Regions from separate parts of the Kocuria sediminis genome, predicted to be linked through region 1. Evidence: riboswitches for the same ligand, from Rfam matches in the RefSeq annotation. Region 1 holds a riboswitch; the other holds the start of a gene.
What was found. A riboswitch is a leader RNA that binds a small molecule or an ion and turns the genes downstream of it on or off. The one in region 1 is predicted to bind glycine.

Region 1 (14,166 bases):
GCCGCGGCGAAGATCATCGCCGGCACCGCCCGCTCGATGGGCATCGAGGTCGAGTGATCAGCCTCGGCTGACACCACCCACCGTTATTGACGTGGCAGGGCCGAGCGCGGTCCGCAGACCACAACTGCACAAGGAGAAGAAGCAGATGGCAAAGCGCAGCAAGGCATACCAGGCGGCAGCGGCCCGGATCGGCGAGGGCCTCTACAGCCCGGCCGAGGCCGTGGCCCTGGCCAAGGAGATCGACACCGCCAAGACCGACTCCACCGTGGAGGTCGTCCTCCGTCTCGGCGTGGACCCCCGCAAGGCGGACCAGATGGTCCGCGGCACGGTGAACCTGCCCAACGGCACCGGCAAGACCGCCCGCGTCGTCGTCTTCGCGACCGGCGACAAGGCCGCCGCCGCGGAGGAGGCCGGCGCCGACCACGTGGGCTCCGACGACCTGATCGCCCGCATCCAGGGCGGCTGGACCGACTTCGACGCCGCCGTGGCGACCCCGGACATGATGGGCAAGGTGGGGCGCCTGGGCAAGGTGCTCGGCCCGCGCAACCTCATGCCGAACCCGAAGACGGGCACCGTCACCATGGACGTGACCAAGGCCGTCAACGACATCAAGGGCGGCAAGATCGACTTCCGCGTCGACAAGCACTCGAACCTGCACTTCATCGTGGGCAAGACCTCCTTCGAGGTCGAGAAGCTGGCAGAGAACTACGGCGCCGCGCTCGAGGAGATCCTGCGCCTGAAGCCCTCCGCCTCGAAGGGCCGCTACATCACCAAGGCGACCGTCTCGACCACGTTCGGCCCGGGCATCCCGGTCGACCCGAACGCCACCGAGGTCGTCGTCGGCGCCTGACGCCGGACACCGGGCCCCGACGGGCCCGCACGGGGGGCCCGGCCGCTGCGGCCGGGCCCCCCTGTCGTTCCACCCACGCGAGCCCGGGGGCACCGCCGCCCTCCGGAAGGGAGTCCCCGTGATCGAGCACCCCCCAGTGCGGATCGAGCAGATGCGCATCCCCGACGACTTCGACGCCGCCGCCCAGGAGCTGCTGGGCCGGGTCGCCGGTCTCGTGCGCCGGTCCCGTCAGCACGTCTGGGGCATCTCGGACCTCACCGGCGACGCGCAAGAGCTCTACCGCGACCTGCTGGACCCCTTCGAACGGGTCGTGGTGCTGCTGGCCTGGGCGGGGGACCGGCTCGCGGGCCGGGCCGAGGTGCGCCTGCCGCTGGTGGCCTCCACCGGGACCGCGCACATCACCGTGGACGTGGACCCCGAGGTCACCTCGCAGGGCACGGGCAGCGAGCTGCTCAGCGCCGCCGAGCAGCTCGCGGTGGGCGAGTCCCGCCGGCACCTGCGGATCCAGACCGAGCACCCCGGCCCGGAGGAGATCCAGGGCGACGGCAGCGTGACCGGGGTCTTCCCCGTGATCACCCCGGGCATGGTCGAGTGGGTCGACGCCGCGGACGGCTCCGGCCGCCTGCCCGTCTCCAACCGGCAGACCCGCTTCGCCCTCCACGCCGGGTACCGGCTGGAGTCGGTCAGCGACTTCGGCGTCCTGGAGGTCCCCCTGCCGCCGGCCCGCGTGCAGGCCCTGCTGCGGGAGGTCGCAGCCTCCCCGGCGCCGGAGGCGTACCGCATCCACGTGTGGGCCGGGCCCGCTCCCGAGGAGCGGCTCGACGAGCTCGCGGCCCTGCACTCGCGCATGGCCGCCGACTCCTTCCTGGCGCCGGTGGCGGCCGACCCGGAGCCCTGGGACGCCGAGCGGGTGCGCCGCACCGAGCAGCTGCGCGCCGAGGCCGGCAACGTGTCCCTGGTGGCCGTCGCCGAGCACGGGACCACCGGCCACCTCGTCGGGATGACCGAGATCGTCCTGGCGGGGGAGGACCCGGTGATCGGGATGCAGGACGAGACCGTGGTGCTGCGCGAGCACCGCCGCCGCTGGCTCGCCACCCGCCTCAAGCTGGCGAACCTGCAGCAGCTCGAACGGCTGGCCCCGGCCGTGCGCACCGTGTACTCGTGGTCCCACAGCGGCGACGACCGGATGAGCCGGGTCAACAGCCGCCTCGGCTTCCGGGTCGCCGGGCGCAGCGGCGTGTGGTCCCGCGAGTTCCCGGCGGCCTGACCGGCCCGGGAGCGGGGCCGGTCCCCGGGGCCGCGCCCGTCTGCGGGGCGGCGCCGATTTGGCGGGTGCGGGACCCTCGGGTAGGGTGGGTCGTACCAAAGACCGCCGGTCGTGTTCTCCCCTGCCTCGTGCGCCCCGTTCAGGAGCGTGCGCCACGGGGAGCAGCCGTAAGAGTTCCGCCAGGAACGGCCAGCGCAGGTGAACCAGCACAGCGAGCACGCCCCGGACCAGGGGCGGGCCGTCGAGCCCCGGGCATCTGCGCGGGGCTTTTTCTGTGCCCGGACCCTTCCGGCAGCGCCCGGCATCGAAGACCGGAAGGAGTACCATGGCGAACCCGGAAAAGGCAGCCGCGGTCGCCGAGTTGAAGGAACTGTTCTCCAACTCGGACGCCGCTGTCCTGACTGAGTACCGCGGCCTCACCGTGGCCCAGCTCAAGGAGCTGCGCCGCTCGCTCGGTGAGAACGCCGAATACGCCGTGGTGAAGAACACGCTGACCGCGATCGCGGCCAAGGAGATGGGCATCGACGCGTTCGACGGCCAGCTCGCCGGCCCGAGCGCGATCGCCTTCATCTCGGGGGACCCCGTCGAGGCCGCCAAGAGCCTGCGTGACTTCGCCAAGGCGAACCCGCAGCTCGTCGTCAAGGGCGGTTACCTCGAGGGCAAGGCCCTCAGCGAGGCGGAGATCAAGCAGCTCGCGGACCTCGAGTCCCGCGAGGTGCTGCTGGCCAAGGTGGCCGGTGCCGCCAAGGCGTCCCTGTCCCAGGCCGCGGCGCTGTTCCAGGCCCCGCTGTCCAAGACCGTCCGTACGGCCGAGGCGCTGCGCGCCAAGGTCGAGGAGCAGGGCGCCTGACCAGCACCCCGCCGCGAGGCACATTCTCACCACGGAACCAGACCGTCCCGCGCCGACGAACCCGGCCGGGGCACACCATCGAAAAGGAGCCACACCATGGCCAAGCTCACCACCGCTGAACTGATCGACGCGTTCAAGGAGCTCTCCCTCATCGAGCTCTCCGAGTTCGTCAAGGCCTTCGAGGAGACCTTCGACGTCACCGCCGCCGCCCCCGTGGCCGTCGCCGGTGCCGCCGCTCCGGCCGCCGCCGCCGAGGAGGCCGAGGAGCAGACCGAGTTCGACGTCGTGCTCGAGGCCGCCGGCGACAAGAAGATCCAGGTCATCAAGGAGGTCCGCGCGCTGACCTCCCTCGGCCTCAAGGAGGCCAAGGACCTCGTGGACTCGGCCCCCAAGGCCGTCCTCGAGGGCGCCAACAAGGAGGCCGCGGACAAGGCCAAGGAGGCCCTCGAGGGCGCCGGCGCCACCGTCACCCTCAAGTAGTCCCCTCTCGGACGCGCCGCGGCGCGACCGATCCCGCGAGGCCCCGGACGCTCGGCGTCCGGGGCCTCGCGCCGTGCCCGGCAGGGTGTGGGACACTGGAGGCACAACCACATCGGCCGCCCACCCGCAGCGGGAGAGTCCGCCGCCGTCCGCATCCGGACGGCCGGCGGCGCCGAAGGAGCAAATCCTCCCCGGGAATCTCTCAGGCACCCGTACCGCTGCGAGCAGGCCACTCTGAAGAGGTCCACCCGCCCACGGCAACCGGCCCGGGCGGACGGCCACCGACGGTGCAGGCCGGCCCCCGTCCGGGGCCGGTGAAAACTCTCAGGTCAGCGAACAGAGCGGGGAGGGCCGGACGGGCCCCACCGGGCCTCGAACCACGAGGAGCTGACCTTGTCCTTCCTTCCACGCCACCTCGGACCGGACGCCGCCGAGACCGGGATCATGCTCGAGACCGTCGGAGCGGCCGACCTCGACGAGCTCGTCGCCCGCGCGGTCCCCCGGGGCATCACCACCGACGAGCCCCTGCGGCTGCCGGAGCCCATGTCCGAGCACGAGGCCCTCACCGCCCTGCGCCGGATCGCGGCGAAGAACCGGGTGATGACGCAGATGATCGGGCAGGGCTACGCCGACACCGTCACTCCGCCCGCCCTGCGCCGCAACATCCTCGAGAACCCCGCCTGGTACACCTCCTACACGCCGTACCAGCCGGAGATCTCCCAGGGCCGGCTCGAGGCCCTGCTGACCTTCCAGAACGCCGTCATGGACCTCACCGGCCTCGACCTGGCCAACGCCTCCCTGCTCGACGAGGCCACCGCCGTGGCCGAGGCCGTGCTCATGATGCGCCGCGCCAACCGCAGGTCCGGCAGCCGGCGCGTCGCCGTCGACTCCCGCACCCTGCCGCAGACCCTCGCCGTGCTGCGCGGCCGCTGCCGGGCCGTGGGCATCGACCTCGTCGTCGCCGACCTCGCCGAGGGCCTGCCCGAGGGCGAGTTCTTCGGCGTCGTCCTGACCCAGGTCGGCGTCGACGGGGACGTCGCCGACCTGGCGGAACGCACGGAGCAGGCCCATGCGCAGGGCGCGCTCGTGGCCGTCGCCACCGACCTGCTCGCCCTCACCCTCCTGCGCTCCCCGGGGGAGCAGGGCGCGGACATCGCCGTCGGCTCCGCCCAGCGCTTCGGGGTGCCCCTGTTCTTCGGCGGGCCCCACGCCGCGTTCATGGCCTGCCGCAAGGGCCTGGAGCGCAATCTGCCCGGCCGCCTGGTGGGCGTCTCGGTGGACTCCTCCGGCCGGCCGGCCTACCGCCTGGCGCTGCAGACCCGCGAGCAGCACATCCGCCGCGAGAAGGCCACCTCCAACATCTGCACGGCCCAGGCGCTGCTGGCCATCGTCGCCGGCGCCTACGCCGCCTACCACGGCGCGGACGGGCTGCGCGCCATCGCCGAGCGCGTGCACCGGCTCGCCGCGCGGCTGGCCGCGGGGCTCACCGCCGCCGGGGTGCCGGTGGTGCACGACACGTTCTTCGACACCGTCCTGGCCGAGGTGCCCGGCCGCGCCGACGCGGTCGCCGCCGCCGCCGCCGAGCGCGGCATCAACGTCCGCCGGGCCGACGCCGACCACGTGTCCGTCTCGGTGGGGGAGCCCCACGACGAGCGCGACGTGGACGCGGTGCTCGCCGCCTTCGGGGCGCGCGCCCCCGAGGACGGGACCGCCGGCTGGGACCTGCCGGACGCGCTGCTGCGCACCGACTCCTACCTCGCCCACCCGGTGTTCACCCTGCACCGCTCCGAGACCGCGATGATGCGCTGGCTGCGCTCCCTCGCGGACAAGGACCTGGCCCTGGACCGGACCATGATCCCGCTGGGCTCCTGCACCATGAAGCTCAACGCGGCCGCGGAGATGGAGCCCATCAGCTGGCCCGAGTTCGCCTCGATCCACCCGCTGGCCCCCGAGGAGCAGACCGCCGGCTACCGGGAGCTCATCGCCCAGCTGGAGTCCTGGCTCGCGGAGATCACCGGCTACGCCGCCGTGTCCGTCCAGCCCAACGCCGGGTCGCAGGGGGAGCTCGCCGGCCTGCTGGCGATCCGCCGCTACCACCTCTCCCGCGGGGACGACCGGCGCACCACCATCCTCATCCCGTCCTCCGCCCACGGCACCAACGCCGCGTCCGCGGTGCTCGCCGACCTGAAGGTCGTGGTCGTGGCCACCGCCGAGGACGGCTCCGTGGACCTGGACGACCTCGCCGCGAAGATCGCGGCGGTGGGGGACGAGCTCGCGGGGATCATGATCACCTACCCCTCCACGCACGGGGTGTTCGAGGAGCAGGTCACCGCCGTGTGCGCGGCCGTGCACGACGCCGGCGGGCAGGTCTACGTGGACGGCGCCAACCTCAACGCCCTCATGGGCCTGGCCCGTCCCGGCCGCTTCGGCGGGGACGTCTCCCACCTGAACCTGCACAAGACCTTCTGCATCCCGCACGGCGGCGGCGGGCCCGGGGTGGGTCCGGTGGCGGTCGCCGAGCACCTGGTGCCGTTCCTGCCCGAGGACCCCGCCGCCGCGGAGGCGGGCGCGGGCGCGGAGACCTTCCCCGTCTCCCAGGCCCGCTACGGCTCCGCCGGGGTGCTGCCGATCTCGTGGATGTACATCGCCATGGCCGGCGCCGAGGGACTCACCGCGTCCTCGCGCACCGCGATCCTCAGCGCCAACTACGTCTCCGCCCGGCTCGCGGACGTCTTCCCGACGCTGTACACCGGCCCCGGCGGACTCGTCGCCCACGAGTGCATCCTGGACCTGCGCCCCCTCACCAAGGCCTCCGGGGTCACCGCCGAGGACGTGTGCAAGCGGCTGGTCGACTACGGCTTCCACGCCCCCACGCTCGCGTTCCCCGTGGCCGGCACCCTCATGGTCGAGCCCACCGAGTCCGAGAACCTCGCCGAGCTGGACCGCTTCGTGGCCGCGATGCGCTCCATCCACGCCGAGATGCAGGCCGTGGCCGACGGCGAGGTGTCGCTCGAGGACTCCGTGCTCCGCCACGCCCCGCACACCGCGGAGGTGCTCACGGCCGACTCCTGGGAGCGCGCCTACCCGCGCTCCCAGGCCGCCTACCCGCTGCCCGAGCTGCGGCTGGCCAAGTACTGGGTGCCCGTGGGCCGGGTGGAGAACGCCGCCGGGGACCGCAACCTGGTCTGCAGCTGCCCGCCGATCGAGGCCTTCGCCTCGGCCGCGCCGGCGGAGGCCGCCCGATGAGCCCCCGCACCACGCCGCTGGAGGACGCCCACCGGGAGGCCGGCGCCGTGAGCACCGACTTCGGCGGCTGGCAGATGCCCCTCAAGTACGGCAACGACGTCGCCGAGCACCACGCGGTGCGCCGGGCCGCCGGGGTCTTCGACCTGTCCCACATGGGCGAGATCGCCGTGGAGGGCCCGCACGCGGCCGCGTTCCTGGACGCGGCGGTCGTCTCCCGGATGAGCGCCCTGGCCCCCGGCCGGGCGAAGTACTCGCTCCTCGTCGACGAGGCCGGCCGGGTCCTCGACGACCTCATCACCTACCGCCTGGCCGAGGACCGCTTCCTGGTGGTGCCCAACGCGGCCAACACGGCGACCGTGCTGCGGGCGCTGCGCGAGCGCGCGGACGGCCACGACGTCACGGTCGAGGACCGCACGGAGTCCACCGCCCTGGTGGCCGTCCAGGGCCCCGCGGCCCAGGACACGCTGCTCGCCGCCGGCTGCGCCGACCCGGACGCCGTGCGGGGGCTCCGGTACTACGCCTGCACGCCCACCGAGGTCGCCGGGGTGCCCGCGCTCGTGGCCCGCACCGGGTACACGGGCGAGGACGGCTTCGAGCTCTACGTGGCCCCCGAGCACGCGCGCACCGTGTGGGACGCGCTGCTCGCGGCGGGGGAGAGCCGCGGGGTCGTGCCCGCCGGGCTCGCCGCCCGGGACTCGCTGCGCCTCGAGGCGGGGATGCCGCTGTACGGCCACGAGCTCGGCCCGTCGATCACGCCGTTCGAGGCCGGGCTGGGCCGGCTCGTGGAGGCGGCGCTGCGCGGCAAGGGCGACTTCGTGGGGCGGGCCGCGCTCGAGGCGCAGGCGGCCGTGCCCCCGGGCCGGGTGCTGGTGGGGCTGCGGGGGCTCACCCGCCGTCCGGTCCGCGCCGGCCACACGGTGCTCGCGGGGGAGGAGACGGTCGGCGAGGTCACCAGCGGCGTCCCGTCACCGACCCTCGGCCACCCGGTGGCCATGGCCCTCGTGCGGCCGGCGGCGCTGGAGGCCGGGGTCGCGCTCGAGGCCGACGTGCGGGGCCGCCGCGCCCCCGTGGAGGTCGTCGAGCTGCCCTTCTACCGCCGCGGCTGAGACGCACGGCACGAAATTCCTCATCCTACGGCCGGTGGGCGCCTGCGTCCACCGGCCGGGTGGACAGACCGCCGACTCCGGCCTATGCTGTTTATTTGCGTTGTCCCTCATTCTGCGTGCCTTCATATAGCGGTGGGCACCCCCGGGGCGCGAACCAGCGGCTCAGCGCGCTGGCCCTCGCGCACCCGTATCCCCGATCTCGGGAACTGCGCGATTCAACTGCAGGTCTGTGGAAGGAATCCATCTTGGTCGCCTCGAGCACCGATTCGAACGTAACCGCTAACCGACCGGCCGACGGGAACCTCCCGCGCCGCATCTCCTTCGCCAAGATCCACGAGCCGCTGGACGTGCCGAACCTGCTGGCCCTCCAGACGGACAGCTTCGACCGTCTCGTCGGCAACGAGCGCTGGCAGGCCCGCGTCCAGCAGGCCGTCGAGAACGGTGAGCAGGGCATCGCCCGCACCTCCGGGCTCTCCGACATCTTCGAGGAGATCTCCCCGATCGAGGACTTCCAGGGCACCATGTCCCTGTCCTTCTCGGAGCCGGAGTTCTACGAGCCCAAGTACACCATGGACGAGTGCAAGGACCGGGACGCCACGTACTCGGCGCCCCTGTACGTCAAGGCCGAGTTCATGAACAACAACACGGGCGAGATCAAGCAGCAGACCGTGTTCATGGGCGACTTCCCGCTGATGACCGAGAAGGGCACGTTCGTCATCAACGGCACCGAGCGTGTCGTCGTGTCCCAGCTCGTCCGCTCCCCGGGCGCCTACTTCGAGCGCGGCCAGGACCGCACCTCGGACAAGGACATCTACTCCGCGAAGATCATCCCCTCCCGCGGGGCCTGGTTCGAGCTGGAGATCGACAAGCGCGACCAGGTGGGCGTGCGCCTGGACCGCAAGCGCAAGCAGTCCGTGACCGTGCTGCTCAAGGCCCTGGGCTGGAGCGAGTCCCGCATCCTCGAGGAGTTCGGGGAGTTCGACTCGATCCGCGCCACCCTCGAGAAGGACACCGTCGACTCGCGCGAGGACGCGCTGCTGGACATCTACCGCAAGCTGCGCCCGGGGGAGCCGCCCACGGTCGACGCCGCGCAGGCGCTGCTGGACAACATGTACTTCAACTCCAAGCGCTACGACCTGGCCAAGGTGGGTCGCTACAAGATCAACCGCAAGCTGGGCCTGGACAAGGCGTTCGAGGACGAGGACGCCTCGGTGCTCTCGGTCGACGACATCGTCGCGATGATCCGCTACCTCGTGACCCTGCACGCCGGCGGCGGCACCATGAAGGGCGTGCGCAACGGCGAGGCCCGGGAGATCGTCGTGGACGTCGACGACATCGACCACTTCGGCAACCGCCGCATCCGCGCGGTCGGCGAGCTGATCGAGAACCAGATCCGCACCGGGCTCTCCCGCATGGAGCGGGTCGTGCGCGAGCGCATGACCACCCAGGACGTCGAGGCGATCACCCCGCAGACCCTGATCAACATCCGTCCCGTCGTGGCGGCGATCAAGGAGTTCTTCGGCACCTCGCAGCTGTCGCAGTTCATGGACCAGAACAACCCGCTGGCCGGGCTGACGCACAAGCGGCGCCTGTCCGCGCTGGGCCCCGGCGGTCTCTCCCGCGACCGCGCCGGCATGGAGGTCCGTGACGTCCACCCGTCGCACTACGGCCGCATGTGCCCGATCGAGACCCCTGAGGGCTCCAACATCGGCCTCATCGGCTCGCTGGCGACCTACGGGCGGATCAACCCGTTCGGCTTCATCGAGACCCCGTACCGCAAGGTCGTGGACGGCGTGGTGACCGACGACGTCGAGTACCTCACCGCCGACGACGAGCGCGGCGTCACGATCGCGCAGGCCAACGCCCCGCTGTCCGCCGACAACCGGTTCGCCGAGGACGCCGTGCTCGCGCGCGCCGCCGACGGCTCGGGCGAGGCCGTGCTGGTCGACCCGACCGCCGTGCAGTTCATGGACGTGTCCCCGCGGCAGATGGTGTCCGTGGCGACCGCGCTCATCCCGTACCTCGAGCACGACGACGCCAACCGTGCGCTCATGGGCGCCAACATGCAGCGCCAGGCCGTGCCGCTGCTCGAGTCCGAGGCCCCGCTCGTGGGCACCGGCATGGAGCGCTACGCGGCCCTGGACGCCGGCGACTCGGTGCTGGCCCGCAAGGCCGGCGTGGTCGAGGAGGTCTCCGCGAACCTCGTGCGCGTGCTCAACGACGACGGGACGACCACCGTCTACCCGATCAACAAGTTCACGCGCTCCAACCCGGGCAACACCTACAACCAGCGCGTGATCGTCTCCGAGGGCGAGCGCGTCGAGGAGCGCTCGGTCATCGCCGACGGCCCCTCCACGGACCAGGGCGAGCTGGCCCTGGGCAAGAACCTGCTGGTGGCCTACATGTCCTGGGAGGGCCTCAACTACGAGGACGCGATCATCCTCTCCCAGCGGATGGTCTCCGAGGACGTGCTCACTTCGATCCACATCGAGGAGCACGAGATCGACGCCCGCGACACCAAGCTGGGCGCCGAGGAGATCACCCGGGACATCCCGAACGTGTCCGAGGAGGTGCTGTCCGCCCTCGACGAGCGCGGCATCATCCACATCGGCGCCGAGGTGCAGGCCGGGGACATCCTGGTCGGCAAGGTCACGCCCAAGGGCGAGACCGAGCTCACCCCGGAGGAGCGGCTGCTGCGGGCGATCTTCGGCGAGAAGTCCCGCGAGGTGCGCGACACGTCCCTGAAGGTGCCCCACGGCGAGTCCGGCACCGTCATCGGCGTGCGCGTCTTCGACCGCGACGACGAGGACGACGACCTGCCCGCGGGCGTCAACCAGGTGGTCCGGGTGTACGTGGCGCAGAAGCGCAAGATCACCGACGGCGACAAGCTCGCCGGCCGGCACGGCAACAAGGGCGTCATCTCGAAGATCCTGCCGCTGGAGGACATGCCGTTCCTGGAGGACGGCACCCCGGTGGACATCATCCTCAACCCGCTGGGCGTGCCCGGCCGCATGAACCTGGGGCAGGTCCTCGAGGTGCACACCGGCTGGCTGGCCAAGCAGGGCTGGAACATCGAGGGCGACCCCGAGTGGCTGGACCGGCTGCCGAACTTCCCGAAGCAGTCGGGCCCCACGAACGTGGCGACCCCGGTGTTCGACGGCGCGCGCGAGGAGGAGATCTTCGACCTCCTCGACCACACCAACCCGACCCGCGACGGCGTGCGCCTGATCGACCGGTCCGGCAAGGCCCGGCTGTTCGACGGCCGCTCCGGCGAGCCGTTCCCGGACCCGGTGTCGGTGGGCTACCAGTACATCCTGAAGCTGCACCACCTGGTCGACGACAAGATCCACGCGCGCTCGACCGGCCCGTACTCGATGATCACCCAGCAGCCGCTGGGCGGCAAGGCGCAGTTCGGCGGCCAGCGCTTCGGCGAGATGGAGGTCTGGGCGCTCGAGGCGTACGGCGCCGCCTACACGCTGCAGGAGCTGCTGACGGTCAAGTCCGACGACGTGCACGGGCGCGTGAAGGTCTACGAGGCCATCGTCAAGGGCGAGAACATCCCCGAGCCGGGTGTTCCCGAGTCCTTCAAGGTGCTCATCAAGGAGATGCAGTCGCTGTGCCTGAACGTCGAGGTGCTCTCGGCCGACGGCAACACCATCGAGATGCGTGATTCGGATGACGAGGTCTTCCGGGCGGCCGAGGAACTGGGCATCGATCTCTCGCACTCCGAGCCCAGCTCGGTCGAAGAGGTCTGAGACCCTCCGTTCCACCCCCGACGAGACGTCACACTTTCCAGAGAAAGAGATAAAGGACCCTCATGTCCAACGAATCTTCACTTGGCCTCATGCGGATCGGTCTTGCGACCGCGGAGGACATCCGGACCTGGTCGTACGGCGAGGTCAAGAAGCCGGAGACCATCAACTACCGCACGCTCAAGCCGGAGAAGGACGGCCTGTTCTGCGAGAAGATCTTCGGCCCCACCCGGGACTGGGAGTGCTACTGCGGCAAGTACAAGCGGGTGCGCTACAAGGGCATCATCTGCGAGCGCTGCGGCGTGGAGGTCACCCGCGCCAAGGTGCGCCGTGAGCGCATGGGCCACATCGAGCTCGCCGCTCCCGTGACCCACATCTGGTACTTCAAGGGCGTGCCCTCGCGGCTGGGCTACCTGCTGGACCTGGCCCCGAAGGACCTCGAGAAGGTCATCTACTTCGCGGCGTACATGATCACCTCGGTGGACGAGGACGCCCGCCACGACGACCTGCCCAACCTGCAGGCCGCCGTGGACCGGGAGAAGGCCCAGATGGAGGCCACCCGCGACGCCGACATCGCCGCGATCGCCCGTGACCTCGAGACCGAGCTCGGCCGCGTCGAGGAGGAGGGCGGCAAGGCCGCGGAGAAGCGCAAGCTCCGCGACTCCGCCGACCGCCAGATGGCCAACGTGCGCAAGCGCGCCAACCTGGAGATCGACCGCCTCGAGCAGGTCTGGGACCGCTTCAAGAACCTCAAGGTCAACGACCTCGAGGGCGACGAGGCGCTCTACCGCGTCATGGTGGACCGCTACGGCATGTACTTCGAGGGCTCGATGGGCGCCGAGGCGATCAAGAAGCGCCTGGAGACCTTCGACCTCGAGGCGGAGGCCGAGTCCCTGCGCGAGACCATCGCCACCGGCAAGGGCCAGCGCAAGACCCGCGCCCTGAAGCGGCTGAAGGTCGTCAACGCGTTCCTGACCACGGACAACTCCCCGCTGGGCATGGTCCTGGACGCCGTCCCGGTGATCCCGCCGGAACTGCGCCCCATGGTCCAGCTCGACGGCGGCCGCTTCGCCACCTCGGACCTCAACGACCTCTACCGGCGCGTGATCAACCGCAACAACCGCCTCAAGCGGCTGCTGGACCTCGGCGCCCCGGAGATCATCGTCAACAACGAGAAGCGGATGCTCCAGGAGGCCGTGGACTCGCTGTTCGACAACGGCCGCCGCGGCCGCCCGGTCACCGGGCCGGGCAACCGTGCGCTGAAGTCGCTGTCCGACATGCTCAAGGGCAAGCAGGGCCGGTTCCGCCAGAACCTGCTCGGCAAGCGCGTCGACTACTCGGGCCGCTCGGTCATCGTGGTCGGCCCGCAGCTGAAGCTGCACCAGTGCGGCCTGCCCAAGCAGATGGCGCTCGAGCTGTTCAAGCCGTTCGTGATGAAGCGGCTCGTGGACCTCAACCACGCGCAGAACATCAAGTCGGCCAAGCGGATGGTCGAGCGCTACCGCCCCCAGGTGTGGGACGTGCTGGAGGAGGTCATCACCGAGCACCCCGTGCTGCTCAACCGTGCCCCCACCCTGCACCGTCTGGGCATCCAGGCGTTCGAGCCGCAGCTCGTCGAGGGCAAGGCCATCCAGCTCCACCCGCTCGTGTGCGGCGCGTTCAACGCCGACTTCGACGGCGACCAGATGGCCGTGCACCTGCCCCTGTCCCCGGAGGCCCAGGCCGAGGCCCGCATCCTGATGCTGTCCTCGAACAACATCCTGAAGCCCTCGGACGGCAAGCCGATCGCCCTGCCCTCGCAGGACATGATCATCGGCCTGTACCACCTCACCACCGTCCGCGAGGGCGAGGTGGGGGAGGGCCGGTCGTTCTCGTCCGTGGCCGAGGCGATCATGGCCCACGACGCGGGCAAGCTGCACCTGAACGCCCTGTGCCGGATCGAGCTGGACGACTTCGTGCCGTTCGAGGGCTGGACCGCCCCCGAGGGCTGGGAGCCGGGCCGGCCGGTCCTGGTGGAGACCACCCTGGGCCGCGTGCTGTTCAACGACACGCTGCCGGAGGACTACCCCTGGGACGAGGCCGTCGCGGACAAGAAGCACCTGTCCGCGCTGGTCAACGACCTCGCGGAGCGCTACCCGATGGTGACGGTGGCGCACACGCTGGACGAGCTCAAGGACGCCGGGTTCCACTGGGCGGCCCGCTCGGGCGTGACCGTGGCGATCTCCGACATCGCGACCCCGCCGGAGAAGCCCGCCATCATGGAGGGCTACGAGGCGCAGGCCGCGAAGATCCAGGGCCAGTACGACCGTGGTCTGATCGACGACGACGAGCGCCGCTCGGAGCTCATCGACATCTGGACCAAGGCCACCGACGAGGTCGCCGAGGCCATGCAGGCCAACCTCTCGCCGCTGAACACCATCAACCGCATGGTGTCCTCCGGCGCCCGAGGCAACTGGATGCAGGTCCGCCAGATCGCCGGCATCCGCGGGCTCGTGTCCAACCCCAAGGGCGAGATCATGCCCCGCCCGATCAAGTCCTCCTACCGCGAGGGCCTGTCGGTGCTGGAGTACTTCATCGCGACCCACGGCGCCCGCAAGGGCCTGGCCGACACCGCG
Region 2 (14,166 bases), on a different contig from region 1:
TGACCACGGAGATCCCGGCCTCGGCGACGTCCGGGGCGAGCAGCCGCTCGGCGAGCAGGCGGGCGCCCTCGAGGGTGCGCCGCTGGCGCTCGCGGAACTCCTCCCCGGCGGCGATGCCGAAGGCGACCGCCTTGCCCGCGATCACGTGCTCCAGGGGACCGCCCTGCTGGCCCGGGAAGACCGCCGAGTTGATCTTCTTGGCGATCTCGGCCTCGTTGGACAGGATGATCCCGCCCCGGGGGCCGGCCAGGGTCTTGTGCGTGGTGGAGGTGACCACGTGGGCGTGCGGCACGGGGCTGGGGTGCAGCCCCGCCGCGACCAGCCCGGCGAAGTGGGCCATGTCCACCATCAGGTAGGCGCCCACCTCGTCGGCGATGCGGCGGAACTCGGCGAAGTCCAGCTGACGCGGGTACGCCGACCAGCCGGCGACGATGAGCTGGGGGCGGTGCTCCCGGGCCAGGCGGGCGACCTCGTCCATGTCCACCGTGCAGGTGGCCTCGTCCACGCCGTAGGGCACGACCTGGTAGAGCCTGCCGGAGAAGTTCAGCTTCATCCCGTGGGTCAGGTGCCCGCCGTGGGCGAGGTCCAGGCCCAGGATCGTGTCCCCGGGAGTGAGCAGGGCGTGCATCACCGCGGCGTTGGCCTGGGCCCCGGAGTGGGGCTGGACGTTGGCGAAGGCCGCGCCGAAGAGGTCCTTGACCCGGTCGATCGCCAGCTGCTCGATCACGTCGACGTGCTCGCAGCCGCCGTAGTAGCGCCGGCCCGGGTAGCCCTCGGCGTACTTGTTGGTCAGCACGGAGCCCTGCGCCTGCATCACGGCGACGGCGGTGTGGTTCTCGGAGGCGATCATCTCCAGCCCGTCCTGCTGGCGGCGCAGCTCGGCGTCGATGCGCTCGGCGACCTCGGGGTCGAGCAGGGCGAGGTCCTGGTCGAGGGCGGAGGTCAGGGCGCCGGCGTCCGCGCTCATGCGAGCTCACCCCCGTTGGCGTCGGCGTACTCCTGCGCGGAGAGCAGCGGGCCCTCCTCGGAGACCTCCACCGCGAACAGCCAGCCGGCGCCGTAGGGGTCCTCGTTGAGGACGGCGGGATTGTCCACGGCCTCGGCGTTGACCTCGACCACGGTGCCGGTCACGGGGGAGAACAGCTCGGAGACGGACTTGGTCGACTCGACCTCGCCGCAGACCTCGCCGGCGGTGACGGTGGAGCCGGCCTCGGGCAGGTCGAGGTAGACGACGTCGCCCAGGGCGTCCACGGCGACCTGGCTGATGCCGATCCGGGCGGGGGAGGCGGAGTCGATCCACTCGTGCTCCGCGGAGTAGCGGAGGTCGGGCAGGACGGTGCTCATGGTGGGGTCCTTTCGGTGCAGGGTGAAGGGTCTACTGCTGGCGCCGGTAGAAGGGCAGGGGGACGACGTCGAAGGCCTCGGGCTTGCCCCGCAGGTCCACCTCGAGGACGGTGCCCGGCTCGGCGAACGCGGTCTCCACGTAGGCGAGGGCCACGGGGTGGCCGAGGGTGGGGCTCGGCGCCCCGGAGGTGACCTCCCCGACGGGTCGGCCCCCGGCCAGGACCGGGTAGTGGCTGCGGGCGGAGCGCCGTCCCCGGCCGCGCAGGCCGACGAGGGTGCGGGCGACGCCCTCGGCCCGGCGGGCCTCGAGAGCGGCGCGGCCGACGAAGTCCTCCGTCTTCTTGAAGGACACGACGGGGCCCAGCCCTGCCTCGAACGGCGTGACGTCGCGGGTGAGCTCCTGGCCGTACAGGGGCATGCCGGCCTCCAGGCGCAGGGAGTCGCGGCTGGCCAGCCCGCAGGGGACCAGCCCGTGCTCCCGGCCGGCCGCCAGCAGGGCGTCCCACAGGGCGCCGGCCTGCGCGTCCGGGACGTAGAGCTCGAAGCCGTCCTCGCCGGTGTAGCCGGTGCGGGCCAGCAGCACGGGGGTCCCGGCGACCGTGACGGTTCCGGCGGCGTAGTACTTCAGTTCCGTGACGGCTCCGTGCTCGGCGGCGGGGACCAGGCCGAGCAGGATCGCCTCGGCGGCCGGTCCCTGCACCGCGACCAGGGAGGTCTCGGCGGACTCGTCGGCGACGACGACGTCGAAGCCCGCCGCCCGCTCCCGGAGGGCGGCGACGACGGTGGCCGCGTTGCCGGCGTTGGGCACGACCAGGAACTCGTCCTCGGCGAGCCGGTAGGTGATCAGGTCGTCGACGATCCCGCCCTCGGGGGTGCAGAGCAGCGAGTACTTGGCCCGGCCCACGGCGACCCCGGCGAGGTTGCCGACCAGCGCGGTGTTCAGGAACGTGCCGGCGTCGGGGCCGGAAACCCGGACCTCGCCCATGTGGGAGAGGTCGAAGAGCCCGGCCGCGGAGCGCACCGCGCGGTGCTCGGTGAGCTCGGAGCCGTACTTCAGGGGCATGTCCCAGCCGCCGAAGTCGGTGAAGGACGCGCCGAGGGCGGCGTGCCGGTCGTGCAGGGCGGTGTGCCGGGAGGTGGTGCTGACAGTCATGGTCTCGGTGCCTTTCGTGGCCGCGCCGGGTCAGTTCTCGAAGGCCTCGGGGGCCGGGCAGGAGCAGATCAGGGTCCGGTCCCCGGCCGCGCCGTCGATGCGGCCCACGGGCGGGAAGTACTTGTCCTGCCGCAGGGAGGGGACGGGGAAGGCCGCCTGCTCGCGGGAGTAGGGACGGTCCCAGTCCGTGGCGGCGACGGCGACGGCGGTGTGCGGGGCCCGCCGCAGCGGCGAGTCCTCCACCGGGCAGTCCCCGGCCAGGACCTGGTCGATCTCGCCCTTGATGGAGATCATCGCCTCGACGAAGCGATCCAGCTCGGCCAGGTCCTCGGACTCGGTCGGCTCGACCATCAGGGTCCCCGCCACCGGGAAGGACAGGGTGGGGGCGTGGAAGCCGTAGTCGATCAGGCGCTTGGCCACGTCCTCGGCGGTGACCCCGCTGCGGGCGGTCAGCTCGCGCAGGTCGAGGATGCACTCGTGGGCCACGAGGCCGCGGTTGCCGGTGTAGAGCACCGGGAAGTGCTCGCCCAGGCGCGCCGCCACGTAGTTGGCGGTCAGCAGGGCGTGCTTCGTGGCCTCGGTGAGGCCCTCCCCGCCCATCATCGCGATGTAGGCCCATGAGATGGGCAGCACCCCGGCCGAGCCGTAGGGGGCCGCCGTCACCGGCGTGCCCGTGCGGCCGTTGGACTCCCCGGCCGCGACGCCGGGCAGGAATGGCACCAGGTGCTCGGCCACGGCCACCGGTCCGACGCCGGGCCCGCCGCCGCCGTGGGGGATGCAGAAGGTCTTGTGCAGGTTCAGGTGGGAGACGTCCCCGCCGAAGCGGCCCGGCTGGGCCAGGCCGACCAGGGCGTTGAGGTTCGCCCCGTCGATGTAGACCTGCCCGCCGGCGGCGTGGACCTTGTCGCAGACCTCGCGCACGTCGGCGTCGTAGACCCCGTGCGTGGAGGGGTAGGTGATCATGATGGCCGCCAGCCGGTCCCGGTGGGCCTCGAGCTTCGCGTCGAGGTCGGCGGCGTCGATGGTGCCGTCGCCGGCCGTCCTCACCACCACGACCTTCAACCCGGCCAGCACGGCGGAGGCGGCGTTGGTGCCGTGCGCCGAGGCCGGGATCAGGCAGACGGTCCGGTCGGTGTCGCCGTTGGCCAGGTGGTACTGGCGAATGGCCAGCAGTCCGGCGTACTCGCCCTGCGAGCCGGCGTTCGGGGCGATGGACACCCCGGCGTAGCCGGTGATCGCGCACAGGCGGGCCTCGAGGTCGGCGATGAGTTCACGCCACCCGGCGGTCTGGTGGTCCGGGGCGAACGGGTGGATCCCGGCGAACTCGGGCCAGGAGATGGACTCCATCTCGGCGGTGGCGTTGAGCTTCATGGTGCACGAGCCCAGCGGGATCATGGTGCGGTCCAGGGCCAGGTCGCGGTCGGAGAGCCGGCGCAGGTAGCGCAGCATCTGGGTCTCGGAGCGGATGGTGTTGAACACCGGGTGCGTCAGGTACTCCGAGGTGCGCACGAGGGTCTGCGGCAAGGCCAGGTCCTCGCCCCGGAGCCGGTCCTGCGCGGCGGCCACCGCGCCCTCGGCGCGGGCGACGCCGAAGGCCTCGGCCACCGCGACCAGGTGCTCCACCGTCGTGGCTTCGTCGGCGGAGACCGAGACGGTGTCCGCGTCGACCAGGCGCAGGTTCACGCCCAGGGCCTCGGCGGCCTCGACGACGGCCTTGGCGCGGCCGGGGACCCGGGCGGCGACGGTGTCGAAGAAGGTGTCCGCGACCAGCTCGATGCCGGCCTCGGTCAGGACGGCGGCCAGGGTGCGGGCGTGGCGGTGCACGCGCTGGGCGATCGCCTTGAGCCCGGCGGGGCCGTGGTGGACGGCGTACATGGAGGCCACCACCGCGAGCAGCGCCTGGGCGGTGCAGATGTTGGAGGTCGCCTTCTCCCTGCGGATGTGCTGCTCGCGCGTCTGCAGCGCGAGCCGGTAGGCCTGGGCCCCGGCGTCGTCGGTGGAGACCCCCACGAGACGGCCGGGCAGGGAGCGCTCCAGGCCCTTGCGCACGGCCATGTAGGCGGCGTGCGGGCCGCCGAAGAACAGGGGGACGCCGAAGCGCTGGGTGCTGCCGACGGCGATGTCCGCGCCCTGCTCGCCCGGGGGGACGATGAGGGTCAGGGACAGGATGTCGGCGGCCACGGTCACCATGGCCCCGCGCTCCTTGGCCGCGGCGACGACCGCGGCGTGGTCGACCACGGCGCCGTCGTCGCCCGGCTGCTGGAGCACGATCCCGGAGATCTCGCCCTCGGGGAGCCCCGCCGAGAGGTCCGCGACCTCCACCTCGAAGCCGAGGGCGCGGGCGCGGCCCTGCACCACGGCGAGGGTCTGCGGGAAGAGGTTGGCGTCGAGGACGGTGCGGGCCTCGGCGCGGGCCTTGTTGGTCCGGCGCATCAGCAGCACCGCCTCGGCCACGGCGGAGGCCTCGTCGAGCAGGGAGGCGTTGGCCACGGGCAGCCCGGTCAGGTCCGCGACCATCGTCTGGTAGTTCAGCAGCGCCTCCAGCCGGCCCTGGGAGATCTCGGGCTGGTAGGGGGTGTAGGCGGTGTACCAGGCGGGGCTCTCCAGCACGTTGCGCAGGATCACCGGCGGGGTGAGGGTGTCGGAGAAGCCCTGGCCGATCATCTGGGTCCTGAGGACGTTCTTCGCGGCCATCCGCCGCAGCTCCGTGAGGGCCTCGGCCTCGGAGCGCGCGGCGGGCAGGTCCAGGGGCGCGTCCTGGCGGATGTCGGCGGGCACGGCCGTGTCGACCAGGTCCTGGACGCTGGCGTAGCCGAGCGCGTCCAGCATCGTGGCGGCGTCGTCGGGGCCCGTGCCGATGTGGCGGTCGGCGAAGACGTGCTCGCCGGTCTCAGCGGTCGTGGTGGGAGGTGCGGAGATGATCGTCATCGAGGAACTCCAGGATTCTGCGCGGTCGGCCCGCGCGGTCTGTGGGTTCCTCCCCGATCTGTTGCACAGCCTGAGAGTTTCCGCCGCACCCGGACGGGGTGGGGCTTGCTCCTTCGGCGAGCGCGGAGCACTCCGCGCTACTTTCCAGATGTGCCTCGGTGCGACGGTACGTGGGCCTGAGAGTTTCCCGGGGAGGAAATTGCTCCTACGGCGCCCGATCGGTGTGGCAGAGCGGGACTCTCCCGCCGCACGTCGATGGCTGCAGCTCTGTGACTACGACCACAACCGTAGAGGAGATGTCCGCGGAAAGCAACGGGGTCCCCATGACACCGACGTGCCACGGGCCCGGGGGCTGCTGTGCATACTGGTGGCACCTGCCGTGCGCGGGCGCCCGTGCGCGGCGCCCGCCGGTCCGGCGCCGTGGAGAGGACGGGACCATGCCGATCAGCACGCCCACCGGGAGCCCGGCCGCCGTGGAGATGCTCACGGACTTCTCGCTGGAGATGACGGGCCGGGACGTGCCCGCCCTGCACGAGGCGGCCCCGATGATCCCCCCGGGCACCCGGGTCAACGTCACCTTCCTGGGGCACGAGGACCCGGCGCTGCGCGTGGCCGCCGCCCGGGCCGTGCGCGAGCACGGGTTCGTGCCGGTCCCCCACGTCTCGGCCCGGCGGCTGCGCTCCCCGGGCGAGCTCGACGCCTTCCTCGCGCACCTCGCGGAGGCCGGCGCCGCCGAGGAGGTGCTCGTGGTGGGCGGTGACCCGGCAACCCCGCAGGGACCCTACGAGGACGCCCTCGCGGTCATCCGCAGCGGGGTGCTCCAGCGCCACGGCGTGCGGGGCGTGGGCATCGGCGGCTATCCGGAGGGCCACCCCGCCGTCGACGACGACGTCCTGTGGTCGGCGCTGGCGGCCAAGACGGCCGCCCTGCGCGAGCAGGGCCTCGAAGCCACGGTGATCACCCAGTTCGGCTTCGACACCGCGCCGGTGCTGTCGTGGCTGGCCGAGGCCCGCCGCCGCGGGATCGACGCCCCGGTGCGGATCGGCGTGCCGGGCCCGGCGGGGGTCCGCCGGCTGCTCGGCCACGCCCGCCGCTTCGGCGTGGCCACCTCGGCGGGGATCGCGCAGAAGTACGGCTTCTCCCTCACGCACCTGCTGGGCACCGCGGGCCCCGACCGTTTCCTGCACGACCTCGCCGCGGGCTGCGACGCCGGGGTCCACGGGCCGGTGCGGCTGCACTTCTACACCTTCGGCGGGCTGGGGGCCACGGCCGGCTGGGTCCGGCAGTTCGGCGGGGAGCGGGTGGCGTCATGAGGCCCCCGCAGCAGTCCGCGCTCCGCCCCGACCACGCCAGCCTCGTGGTGCACGGCCGGGACCAGCCGGGCATCGTCGCCGTCGTGACCTCCGTGCTGGCCCGGCACGGGGCGAACATCGTGGCGCTCGACCAGCACTCCGACGACCCCGAGGGCGGGGCGTTCTTCCAGCGCACGGTCTTCCACCTGCCCGACTACACGGCGCTGCGGCCCGCGCTCGAGCAGGACCTCGCCGCGGCCCTCACGGGCGGCTTCAACCTGCAGTGGCGGTTCACGGACCTCTCGGTGCCGCGGCGGGTGGCGATCTTCGCCTCACGGGCCGACCACTGCCTGCTGGACCTCATCTGGCGCCAGCGTCGCGGCCAGCTGCCGGCGACGATCTCGATGGTCGTCTCCAACCATCCGGACCTGGCGCAGGACGTGCGGGGCTTCGGCATCCCCTTCTTCCACGTGCCCACCGAGGACAAGGCCGCCGCCGAGGCGGAGCACCTGCGGCTGCTGGACGGCAACGTCGACCTCGTGGTGCTGGCCCGCTACATGCAGATCCTCTCCTCACCGTTCCTCGAGGCCGTGGGCGTGCCGGTGATCAACATCCACCACTCGTTCCTGCCCGCCTTCGTGGGCGCCGAGCCCTACCGCAAGGCCAAGGAGCGCGGCGTGAAGATCATCGGCGCCACGGCGCACTACGTCACCGAGAACCTCGACGAGGGCCCGATCATCGAGCAGGACGTGGTGCGGGTCTCCCACCGGGACACCGCCCAGGACCTCGCCCGGCGCGGCGCCGACGTGGAACGGCAGGTGCTCGCCCGCGCGGTGCTGTGGCACTGCCAGGACCGGGTCGTCCGCCACGACCGCCAGACCATCGTCTTCTGACCCCTCCTTCCGCTCCCCGCACCTCCCCGCCGAGGTTGCGGGTGACAGTGACCGAGCACGGGTGGGCCGCCGTCAGCCGCGACCTCAGCGGGCGGTGAGGGAGCCCAGGGAGTGCACGACCGGGCCCGGCTGCCAGCGGGCCAGGCCGTCCACGGAGCCGACGGGGTGGGCGCCGGCCACCGAGTTGGTCACGAACACCTCCGTGGCCGCGGCGAGCTCCTCGAGCCGCAGCGGCCGCTCGTCGACCGGGCGCCCCGATCGGCGCAGCGCCTCCAGGGCGCGGGCCCGCACCACCCCGGGCAGGATGCGGCCGTCCGCGGGCGGGGTGACCACGGTGTCGTCCAGCACTGCGAAAAGGTTGGCGCGACCGGTCTCCAGGACCGTGCCGTCGGTGTCCACGAGCAGCGGGTCGCAGCTGCGCGACCACAGCCCGGGCTCGGGCTCGTGGGCGAGCGCCCGCCGGTCCGCCCACTTGTGCCCGCCCAGGCCGCCGGGCAGCCGCACGGGGACCAGCCGCCACGGGGGCACCGGTCCCGGCGGCAGCGCCGTGGCGGTCACCCGCACGTCCAGGGCACCCTCCGGGGTGGGCGCCGCCGTGATCCGCAGCCGGTGGGGGCCGGGCAGCGCGGCGGCGTGCTCCAGCACCTCCTCGCGCACGCCCCGTGGCAGCGCCGTCCCGCAGCAGGCGAGGCAGCTGGCGCCGAGGCGGCGCAGGTGGGCGTCGAGCTGGGCGGGCTCGCCCTCCTCCACGAGGAGAGTGGTGAACACGCCCTCGGCGCGCAGCGGGACCCGGGCCGGCAGCTCGAACAGCGGGCCCGGCAGCACGGGCAGCGCGGTGGAGGTCGGGACTGCGGAGGTCGAGACCGGGGAGGGGACGTCCGGGGCGGGCGGCGCGGCCGGGGCCGGCCCGTCGTGGGAGTCCCAGTCCTGCCGCAGAGGGGTGTCCAGCTCCGCCTCGACGGCGTCGAGCAGGGGCACCGCCTTGACGAGGGTCTCGTGGGCCTCGTCGGCCGGGTCCGAGTCGGCCACGATCCCGCCGCCCACGCCGAGCCGGACCCGGTTCCCGGTGAACTCGAACGTGCGGATCGCCACGTTGAGCACCAGGCCGCCCGGACCGGCGCAGCCGACCGCGCCCGTGTAGACCTCGCGGCCGGCCGGCTCGAGCGCGTTGATGATCTCCATGGCCCGGATCTTGGGGGCGCCCGTGCAGGAGCCGGGCGGGAACGTTGCCCGCAGCAGGTCGCCGTCGCCGAGGCCCGGACGCAGCAGGCCCCGCACGTCCGCCACGAGATGGTGCACCCCGGTGTGCGGCTCCACCCGGGGCGCGGCCGGGGCCCGCACGGACCCGGGCACGCACGCCCGGGAGAGGTCGTTGCGCATCAGGTCCACGATCATGACGTTCTCGGCGCGGTTCTTGGCCGAGGCGTGCAGCTCCGCCGGGTCGGTGACGGCCGGCGCGGTGCCCTTGATGGGGGAGCTCAGCACGGCACGCCCGGTGCGGCGCAGGAACAGTTCCGGCGACAGGCTGGCCACGGCGCCGCCGGGCAGCCGCAGGAAGGCCGCGAAGCGCGGGGCCAGCCGTTCGTGCCCGGCGCAGAAGAGGTCCAGGGCGTCGCCCTCGAAGGAGGCCTCGAGGCCGCGGCAGATGTTGGCCTGGAAGATGTCACCGTCCCGGATGTGCCCGAGCGCCGCGGTCACGGCGGCGGCGTGCTCGGCCGCGGAGGCGTCCGCGCGGAAGGGCCCGCACCGGTAGGCCTCCGGGCCGCTCGGGCCCGCCAGGGCGTCGCGGACGATCCCGCGGGCCGCGGCCGTCCGGGCCGGGTCGGCCCCGGGCCACCGCTCGAGCACCCAGTCCCCGCGGCCGGCCCGCCGGCGCAGCACGTGGTCGTAGAAGCCCAGGTGGTGCTCCGGCAGCCGCGCCGGGCGCGGCGGGGGCGCGGGGAGGCGCTCCAGCCGCCGGGACAGCTGGTAGCCGAGGTACCCGATCCAGCCCGGGCCGGCCGCCGCGGCGCCGGGCCCGTCCGCCGTCGCCCCGGCCGGTCCGGGGGGCGCCGTGTCCGAGGCCGCGCACGGGGGCGCCGCGTCCGGGGCCGCGCACGGGGGCGCCGCGTCCGGGGCCGCGCACGGGGGCGTCCCGTCCGGGTCGGCGAGCGGGGGCACCGCGTCCGGTGTCGTGGGCGGAGGCGCCGTGCCCGGGGCGGCCGCCGGGGGCACCGTGTCCAGGGCGGCGAACGGGTCCTCTCCCGGGGCCAGCACGTGCACGGGCCGGAAGCCGATCAGGTCGTCCCCGCCGTCCCAGTCCCCGAACAGGGCCACCAGCCCGGGCTGGTCCCGCAGGGCCCGCAGCATCTGCACCGGCGACACCGCTGTGCCGGCGACCACCTCGATCTCGCGCATCCCGGCTCAGCCCTCGCCCGCGGCGGCCGTGCGGCTCACGGGGCTGCCCGCCGCGGCCCCGGACTCCGCCCCGGTGCGGAAGGCGAGCAGGCTGCTCTCGCTGGGCAGGCGCTCGCCGGGGGCGATGCGCCCGTCGACGATGCGTGCCCGTAGGTCGTCCTCGAGGGCGGTGGTGAGGTCGCGGGTCATGCGTCCATGATCTCACCCGGGCGGCGCCTCCTGCCGCCCGGGCCCGGGGCCGGAGCCGCCGGACCCCGCAGCGCGCGGGCGTCCCGCGGTTATCGGTCCGCGATAACCTGCCTTGGCGGGCCGGGCCGCGGACCGCGACACTGACCAGGAGAGCACCGGGACCCGTGCCCGGGGCGTCCGCCGAGAAGGGAGCAGGGATGATCTTCATCGTCGTCAAGTTCAAGGTGAAGCCGGAGTGGTCGGAGCGCTGGATCGACTTCTCGCGGGACTTCACGGAGGCCACCCGCCAGGAGCCGGGCAACCTGTGGTTCGACTGGTCCCGCAGCGTGGACGACCCGAACGAGTTCGTGCTCGTCGAGGCCTTCCAGGACGACGCCGCCGGGCCGCACGTGAACAGCGAGCACTTCCGGAAGTTCACGGCGGAGGCGCCCCAGGCGCTCGTGGAGACCCCGCAGATCATCAGCGAGACGATCTCCGCCCAGGGCTGGAACCGGATGGGCGAGATCACGGTCGAGTGAGTTCCCGCCGGGACGTGCACCGGGGCGTCCGCCGAGGCCCCCGGTGGCACGCCCGGTGGACCGTCCGTGGCCCGGGAGCGACGCTCCCGGGCCATTGGCACTTGCAACGCCGACCGCCACAATATGAGGCATGACCACACGTGACGCCGGCATGGCCTCCGTCCAGAAGGCCTTCGCGCTGCTCGACGTCGTGGCGCGGGACCCCCGGGGTGCGACGGCCAAGGACATCAGCGCCGCGCTCGGGATCCCGCTGCCCTCGGTCTACCGGCTGCTGCAGACGCTCGTGGCCTCCGAGCACGTGGTCCACCTCAAGGACCAGCGGCGCTACGGGCTGGGCTACAAGGTGCACGCCCTCGACACGTCCCTGCGCCAGCAGGTCGGCACGCCCGGCACGGTCCGGCGCGCGGTCCGCGACCTGCACGCCACGGCCGACGCCGCCGCCTACTTCGCGGTGTACCGCGGGGACGCCATCGTGGTGGCCCACGTGGTCGACTCCCCGCGCCGGCCCCGGCTCGACCCCCTGGACTTCGGGTTCACCGACGCGGCCCACGCCACGGCCTTCGGCAAGATCCTGCTCGCCCGGATGGACCGCGACGAGGTGGCGGAGTACCTCCAGCGCCACGGCATGCCCGGCCTGACGGACCGGACGCTCCGCACACCGGAGGCCCTGCACCAGCAGCTCCGGCGCGTGCGCGCCGAGGGCATCGCGGTGGAGCGGGAGGAGTTCGTGCCCGGCGCCTCCTGCCTGGCCGCGCCCGTGCTCGACGCCGCGGGCCGCACCCTCGGCTCCGTGGCGGTGTCCCTGCGGCCGCCGGACTTCGAGCGGCGGCACCGGGCGATCGCCCCGGTGCTCCGGGACGCCGCCGACCGGGTGGGCCGCGCCCTGCGCGCGGCGGAGGACTGCCCAGCCGGCCGCCTGGCCGACTGAGCGGTCCTCCGCCGCGGGGCGGGCGCTACAGGTGCCGGCCCGCCAGCTGCTCGGCGATGTAGTCGGCCTGGCGGGTGGCCAGCGCCACGATCGTCAGCGTCGGGTTCGCCGCCGCCCCGGTGGTGAACAGCGAGCCGTCGGAGACGAACAGGTTCGGCACGTCGTGGGTCTGGCCGAACGCGTTGGTCACCCCGTCCTCGGGCCGCTCGCTCATCCGCGCCGTGCCCATGTTGTGCGTGGCCGGGTACGGCGGGGTGCGGTGCGTGGAGACCGCGCCCACGGATTCGTAGAGCAGGGAGCCCTGCTGGTAGCCGTGGTTGCGCATCGCGACGTCGTTCGGGTGGTCGTCGAAGTGCACGTTGGGCACGGGCAGCCCCAGGTGGTCGGTCACCGTGGTGTTGAGCGTCACCCGGTTGGTCTCCTGCGGCATGTCCTCGCCCACCACCCACATCCCGGCGGTGTTCTCGTAGCCGTCGAGCAGGGCGGTGAAGTCCGGTCCCCACGCACCCGGGTCCCCGAAGCTGGCCAGGAAGGCCGGCCCCAGGGAGATCGTCTCCATGTAGTAGCCGCCGGCGAACCCCCGGTCCACGTCGTGCCGGGACTCGTCGGCGACGAGCCCGGCCATCGTCTCGCCCCGGTACATGTGCACCGGGCGGTCGAACTGGGCGTAGACCGACCCGGTGGTGTGGCGCATGTAGTTGCGGCCCAGCTGCCCCGACGAGTTGGCGAGCCCGTCCGGGAACAGGGGGGACGCCGAGAGCATGAGCAGCCGCGGCGTCTCGATCGCGTTGCACGCCACGGCCACGAGCCGAGCCCGCTGCCGCTGCACCTGGCCGTCCCCGTCCACGTAGACCACGCTGTCGACGAGGCCCTTCTCCGTGTGGGTGATCTGCACGGCGTGGCACTGCGGGCGCAGGTCGAGGCAGCCGGTGCGCAGGGCCTTGGGGATCTCCGAGACGAGCGTGGACCACTTGGACCGGTTCTTGTCGCCCTGGAAGTTGAACCCGTCCTGGATGGAGGCCGGGCGCCCGTCGTACGGTTCCGCGTTGGTCCCGTACGGGCCGGTCGCGTAGTGCCGGTAGCCGAGCTTCTGCGCGCCGGCCGCGAGCACCTTGTAGTTGTTGTTCGCGGGCAGCGGGGGACGGCCGTGGCGGTGGGTGCTGCCGATCTTCCGCTCGGCGCGGTCGTAGTACGGGGCCAGGTCCTCGAGCGTGATCGGCCAGTCGAGCAGGTTGGCGCCGTCCACGCGCCCGTAGACGCTGCGCGTGCGGAACTCGTGGGCCTTGAACCGCGGCGTGGCCCCCGACCAGTGCGTGGTGGTCCCCCCGACGGCCTTGACCAGCCACGCCGGGAGGTTGGGGAAGTCCCGGGCGATCCGCCAGGACCCCGTGGTGGTCCGGGGGTCCAGCCAGGCCATCTGGTGGAAGGCCTCCCACTCGTCGTTGACCCAGTCCTCGCTGGTCAGGTGCGGCCCGGCCTCGAGCAGGACCACCTTGATGCCCTTCTCGGTCAGCTCGTGGGCCAGTGTTCCTCCTCCGGCGCCGGAGCCGATGACGACGACGGCGGAGTCGTCGTCCAGCTCGATCCGGGCGGAGCGCTGCTGCTGGTCCTGGGGCGTGGTGGTCATGCGGTCTCTCCCGGCTCGACGACGTCCGACCCCTTGAAGAGGTCGCTGAAGGGCTGCTCGGTGGTCTCGGAGGCGCCCTGCTGGTCCAGGTTCCACCCCTCCTTGGGGGCGGCGGTCACCACCGCGTAGCCGAGGCGGCCGCACTCGGGCAGCTCCTCCTCGGACTCCTCGACCCGCGGATCGGGCAGCCAGTCGAGGTCGTCGAAGCCGCGGTGCAGGTAGCCGCCCTTCGAGAACGACTCGCCCTCGTAGCCCAGGGCCTCCCACACCTCGTGGTCGTCGTAGAAGTGCAGCACGGTGGTGCGGCGGACGAACCCGAAGAACTCGAGGTCGGCGATCCGCTTGAGCACGTTCAGGGCGGCCTCGTCGGGGAGGTCCACGAACCGCTCCTCGCTCAGCGAGTCGAGGGTCAGCAGCCCCTGGGTCAGGGCCATCCGGAACCAGGTGGAGTTCTCGGCCTCCGCCACGATCTTCTCGGTCATCCGTTCGTACGGGCCGTCCGGGATCTGCGGGTGCGGGAACGCGACCCGCACGACCCGCGTCAGGGTGCGCTTCGCCTCGTCCGTCAGAGCGAGGGCGTTCAGGGCGGAGTACTTCGCGGGATAGACCATGGGTCTCCTCCTCGTCGGCGCTGCCGGGTGTCATCACCGAGTGTGAAGCAGATCACCACCGCGGGCCAGACGCATTATCGCAGGGCGAGAACGCCCGCTCGGCGCGGCGACGCATGAGAGCATGGGCCGGTCGAAGGAGGCCGCATGATCGTCGACCGACTGCCCGAGCACCTCTGCGAGGACGCCGTGGCCCTGTGGGAGGACGCGGGGCTGACCCGGCCGTGGAACGACCCGCGGGCGGACCTGGCCCGGGCCCTGGCGGGGCCCTCGTCCACGGTGCTGGCCG

Region 2: it holds a riboswitch for glycine, as region 1 does, so the genes downstream of both, gcvP (aminomethyl-transferring glycine dehydrogenase) here and gcvP (aminomethyl-transferring glycine dehydrogenase) in region 1, are expected to answer to the same signal.

The regions. Positions count from the first base shown of each region.
Region 1 covers NZ_WOGU01000002.1:376,361-390,526, forward strand. Annotated here, with positions in the region: gene rplK (50S ribosomal protein L11) at 1-57, shown strand, start outside; gene rplA (50S ribosomal protein L1) at 146-850, shown strand; gene GMA12_RS03980 (GNAT family N-acetyltransferase) at 969-2,117, shown strand; gene rplJ (50S ribosomal protein L10) at 2,443-2,967, shown strand; gene rplL (50S ribosomal protein L7/L12) at 3,064-3,447, shown strand; glycine riboswitch at 3,568-3,675, shown strand; gene gcvP (aminomethyl-transferring glycine dehydrogenase) at 3,841-6,693, shown strand; gene gcvT (glycine cleavage system aminomethyltransferase GcvT) at 6,690-7,799, shown strand; gene rpoB (DNA-directed RNA polymerase subunit beta) at 8,045-11,554, shown strand; gene GMA12_RS04010 (DNA-directed RNA polymerase subunit beta') at 11,617-14,166, shown strand, end outside.
Region 2 covers NZ_WOGU01000012.1:67,611-81,776, forward strand. Annotated here, with positions in the region: gene glyA (serine hydroxymethyltransferase) at 1-967, opposite strand, end outside; gene gcvH (glycine cleavage system protein GcvH) at 964-1,344, opposite strand; gene gcvT (glycine cleavage system aminomethyltransferase GcvT) at 1,376-2,497, opposite strand; gene gcvP (aminomethyl-transferring glycine dehydrogenase) at 2,528-5,425, opposite strand; glycine riboswitch at 5,580-5,680, opposite strand; gene GMA12_RS14150 (methylenetetrahydrofolate reductase) at 5,863-6,738, shown strand; gene purU (formyltetrahydrofolate deformylase) at 6,735-7,610, shown strand; gene GMA12_RS14160 (bifunctional anthranilate synthase component I family protein/class IV aminotransferase) at 7,695-10,007, opposite strand; gene GMA12_RS19590 (GntR family transcriptional regulator) at 10,014-10,196, opposite strand; gene GMA12_RS14170 (putative quinol monooxygenase) at 10,394-10,714, shown strand; gene GMA12_RS14175 (IclR family transcriptional regulator) at 10,845-11,642, shown strand; gene GMA12_RS14180 (GMC family oxidoreductase) at 11,668-13,269, opposite strand; gene GMA12_RS14185 (hypothetical protein) at 13,266-13,880, opposite strand; gene GMA12_RS14190 (GNAT family acetyltransferase) at 14,025-14,166, shown strand, end outside.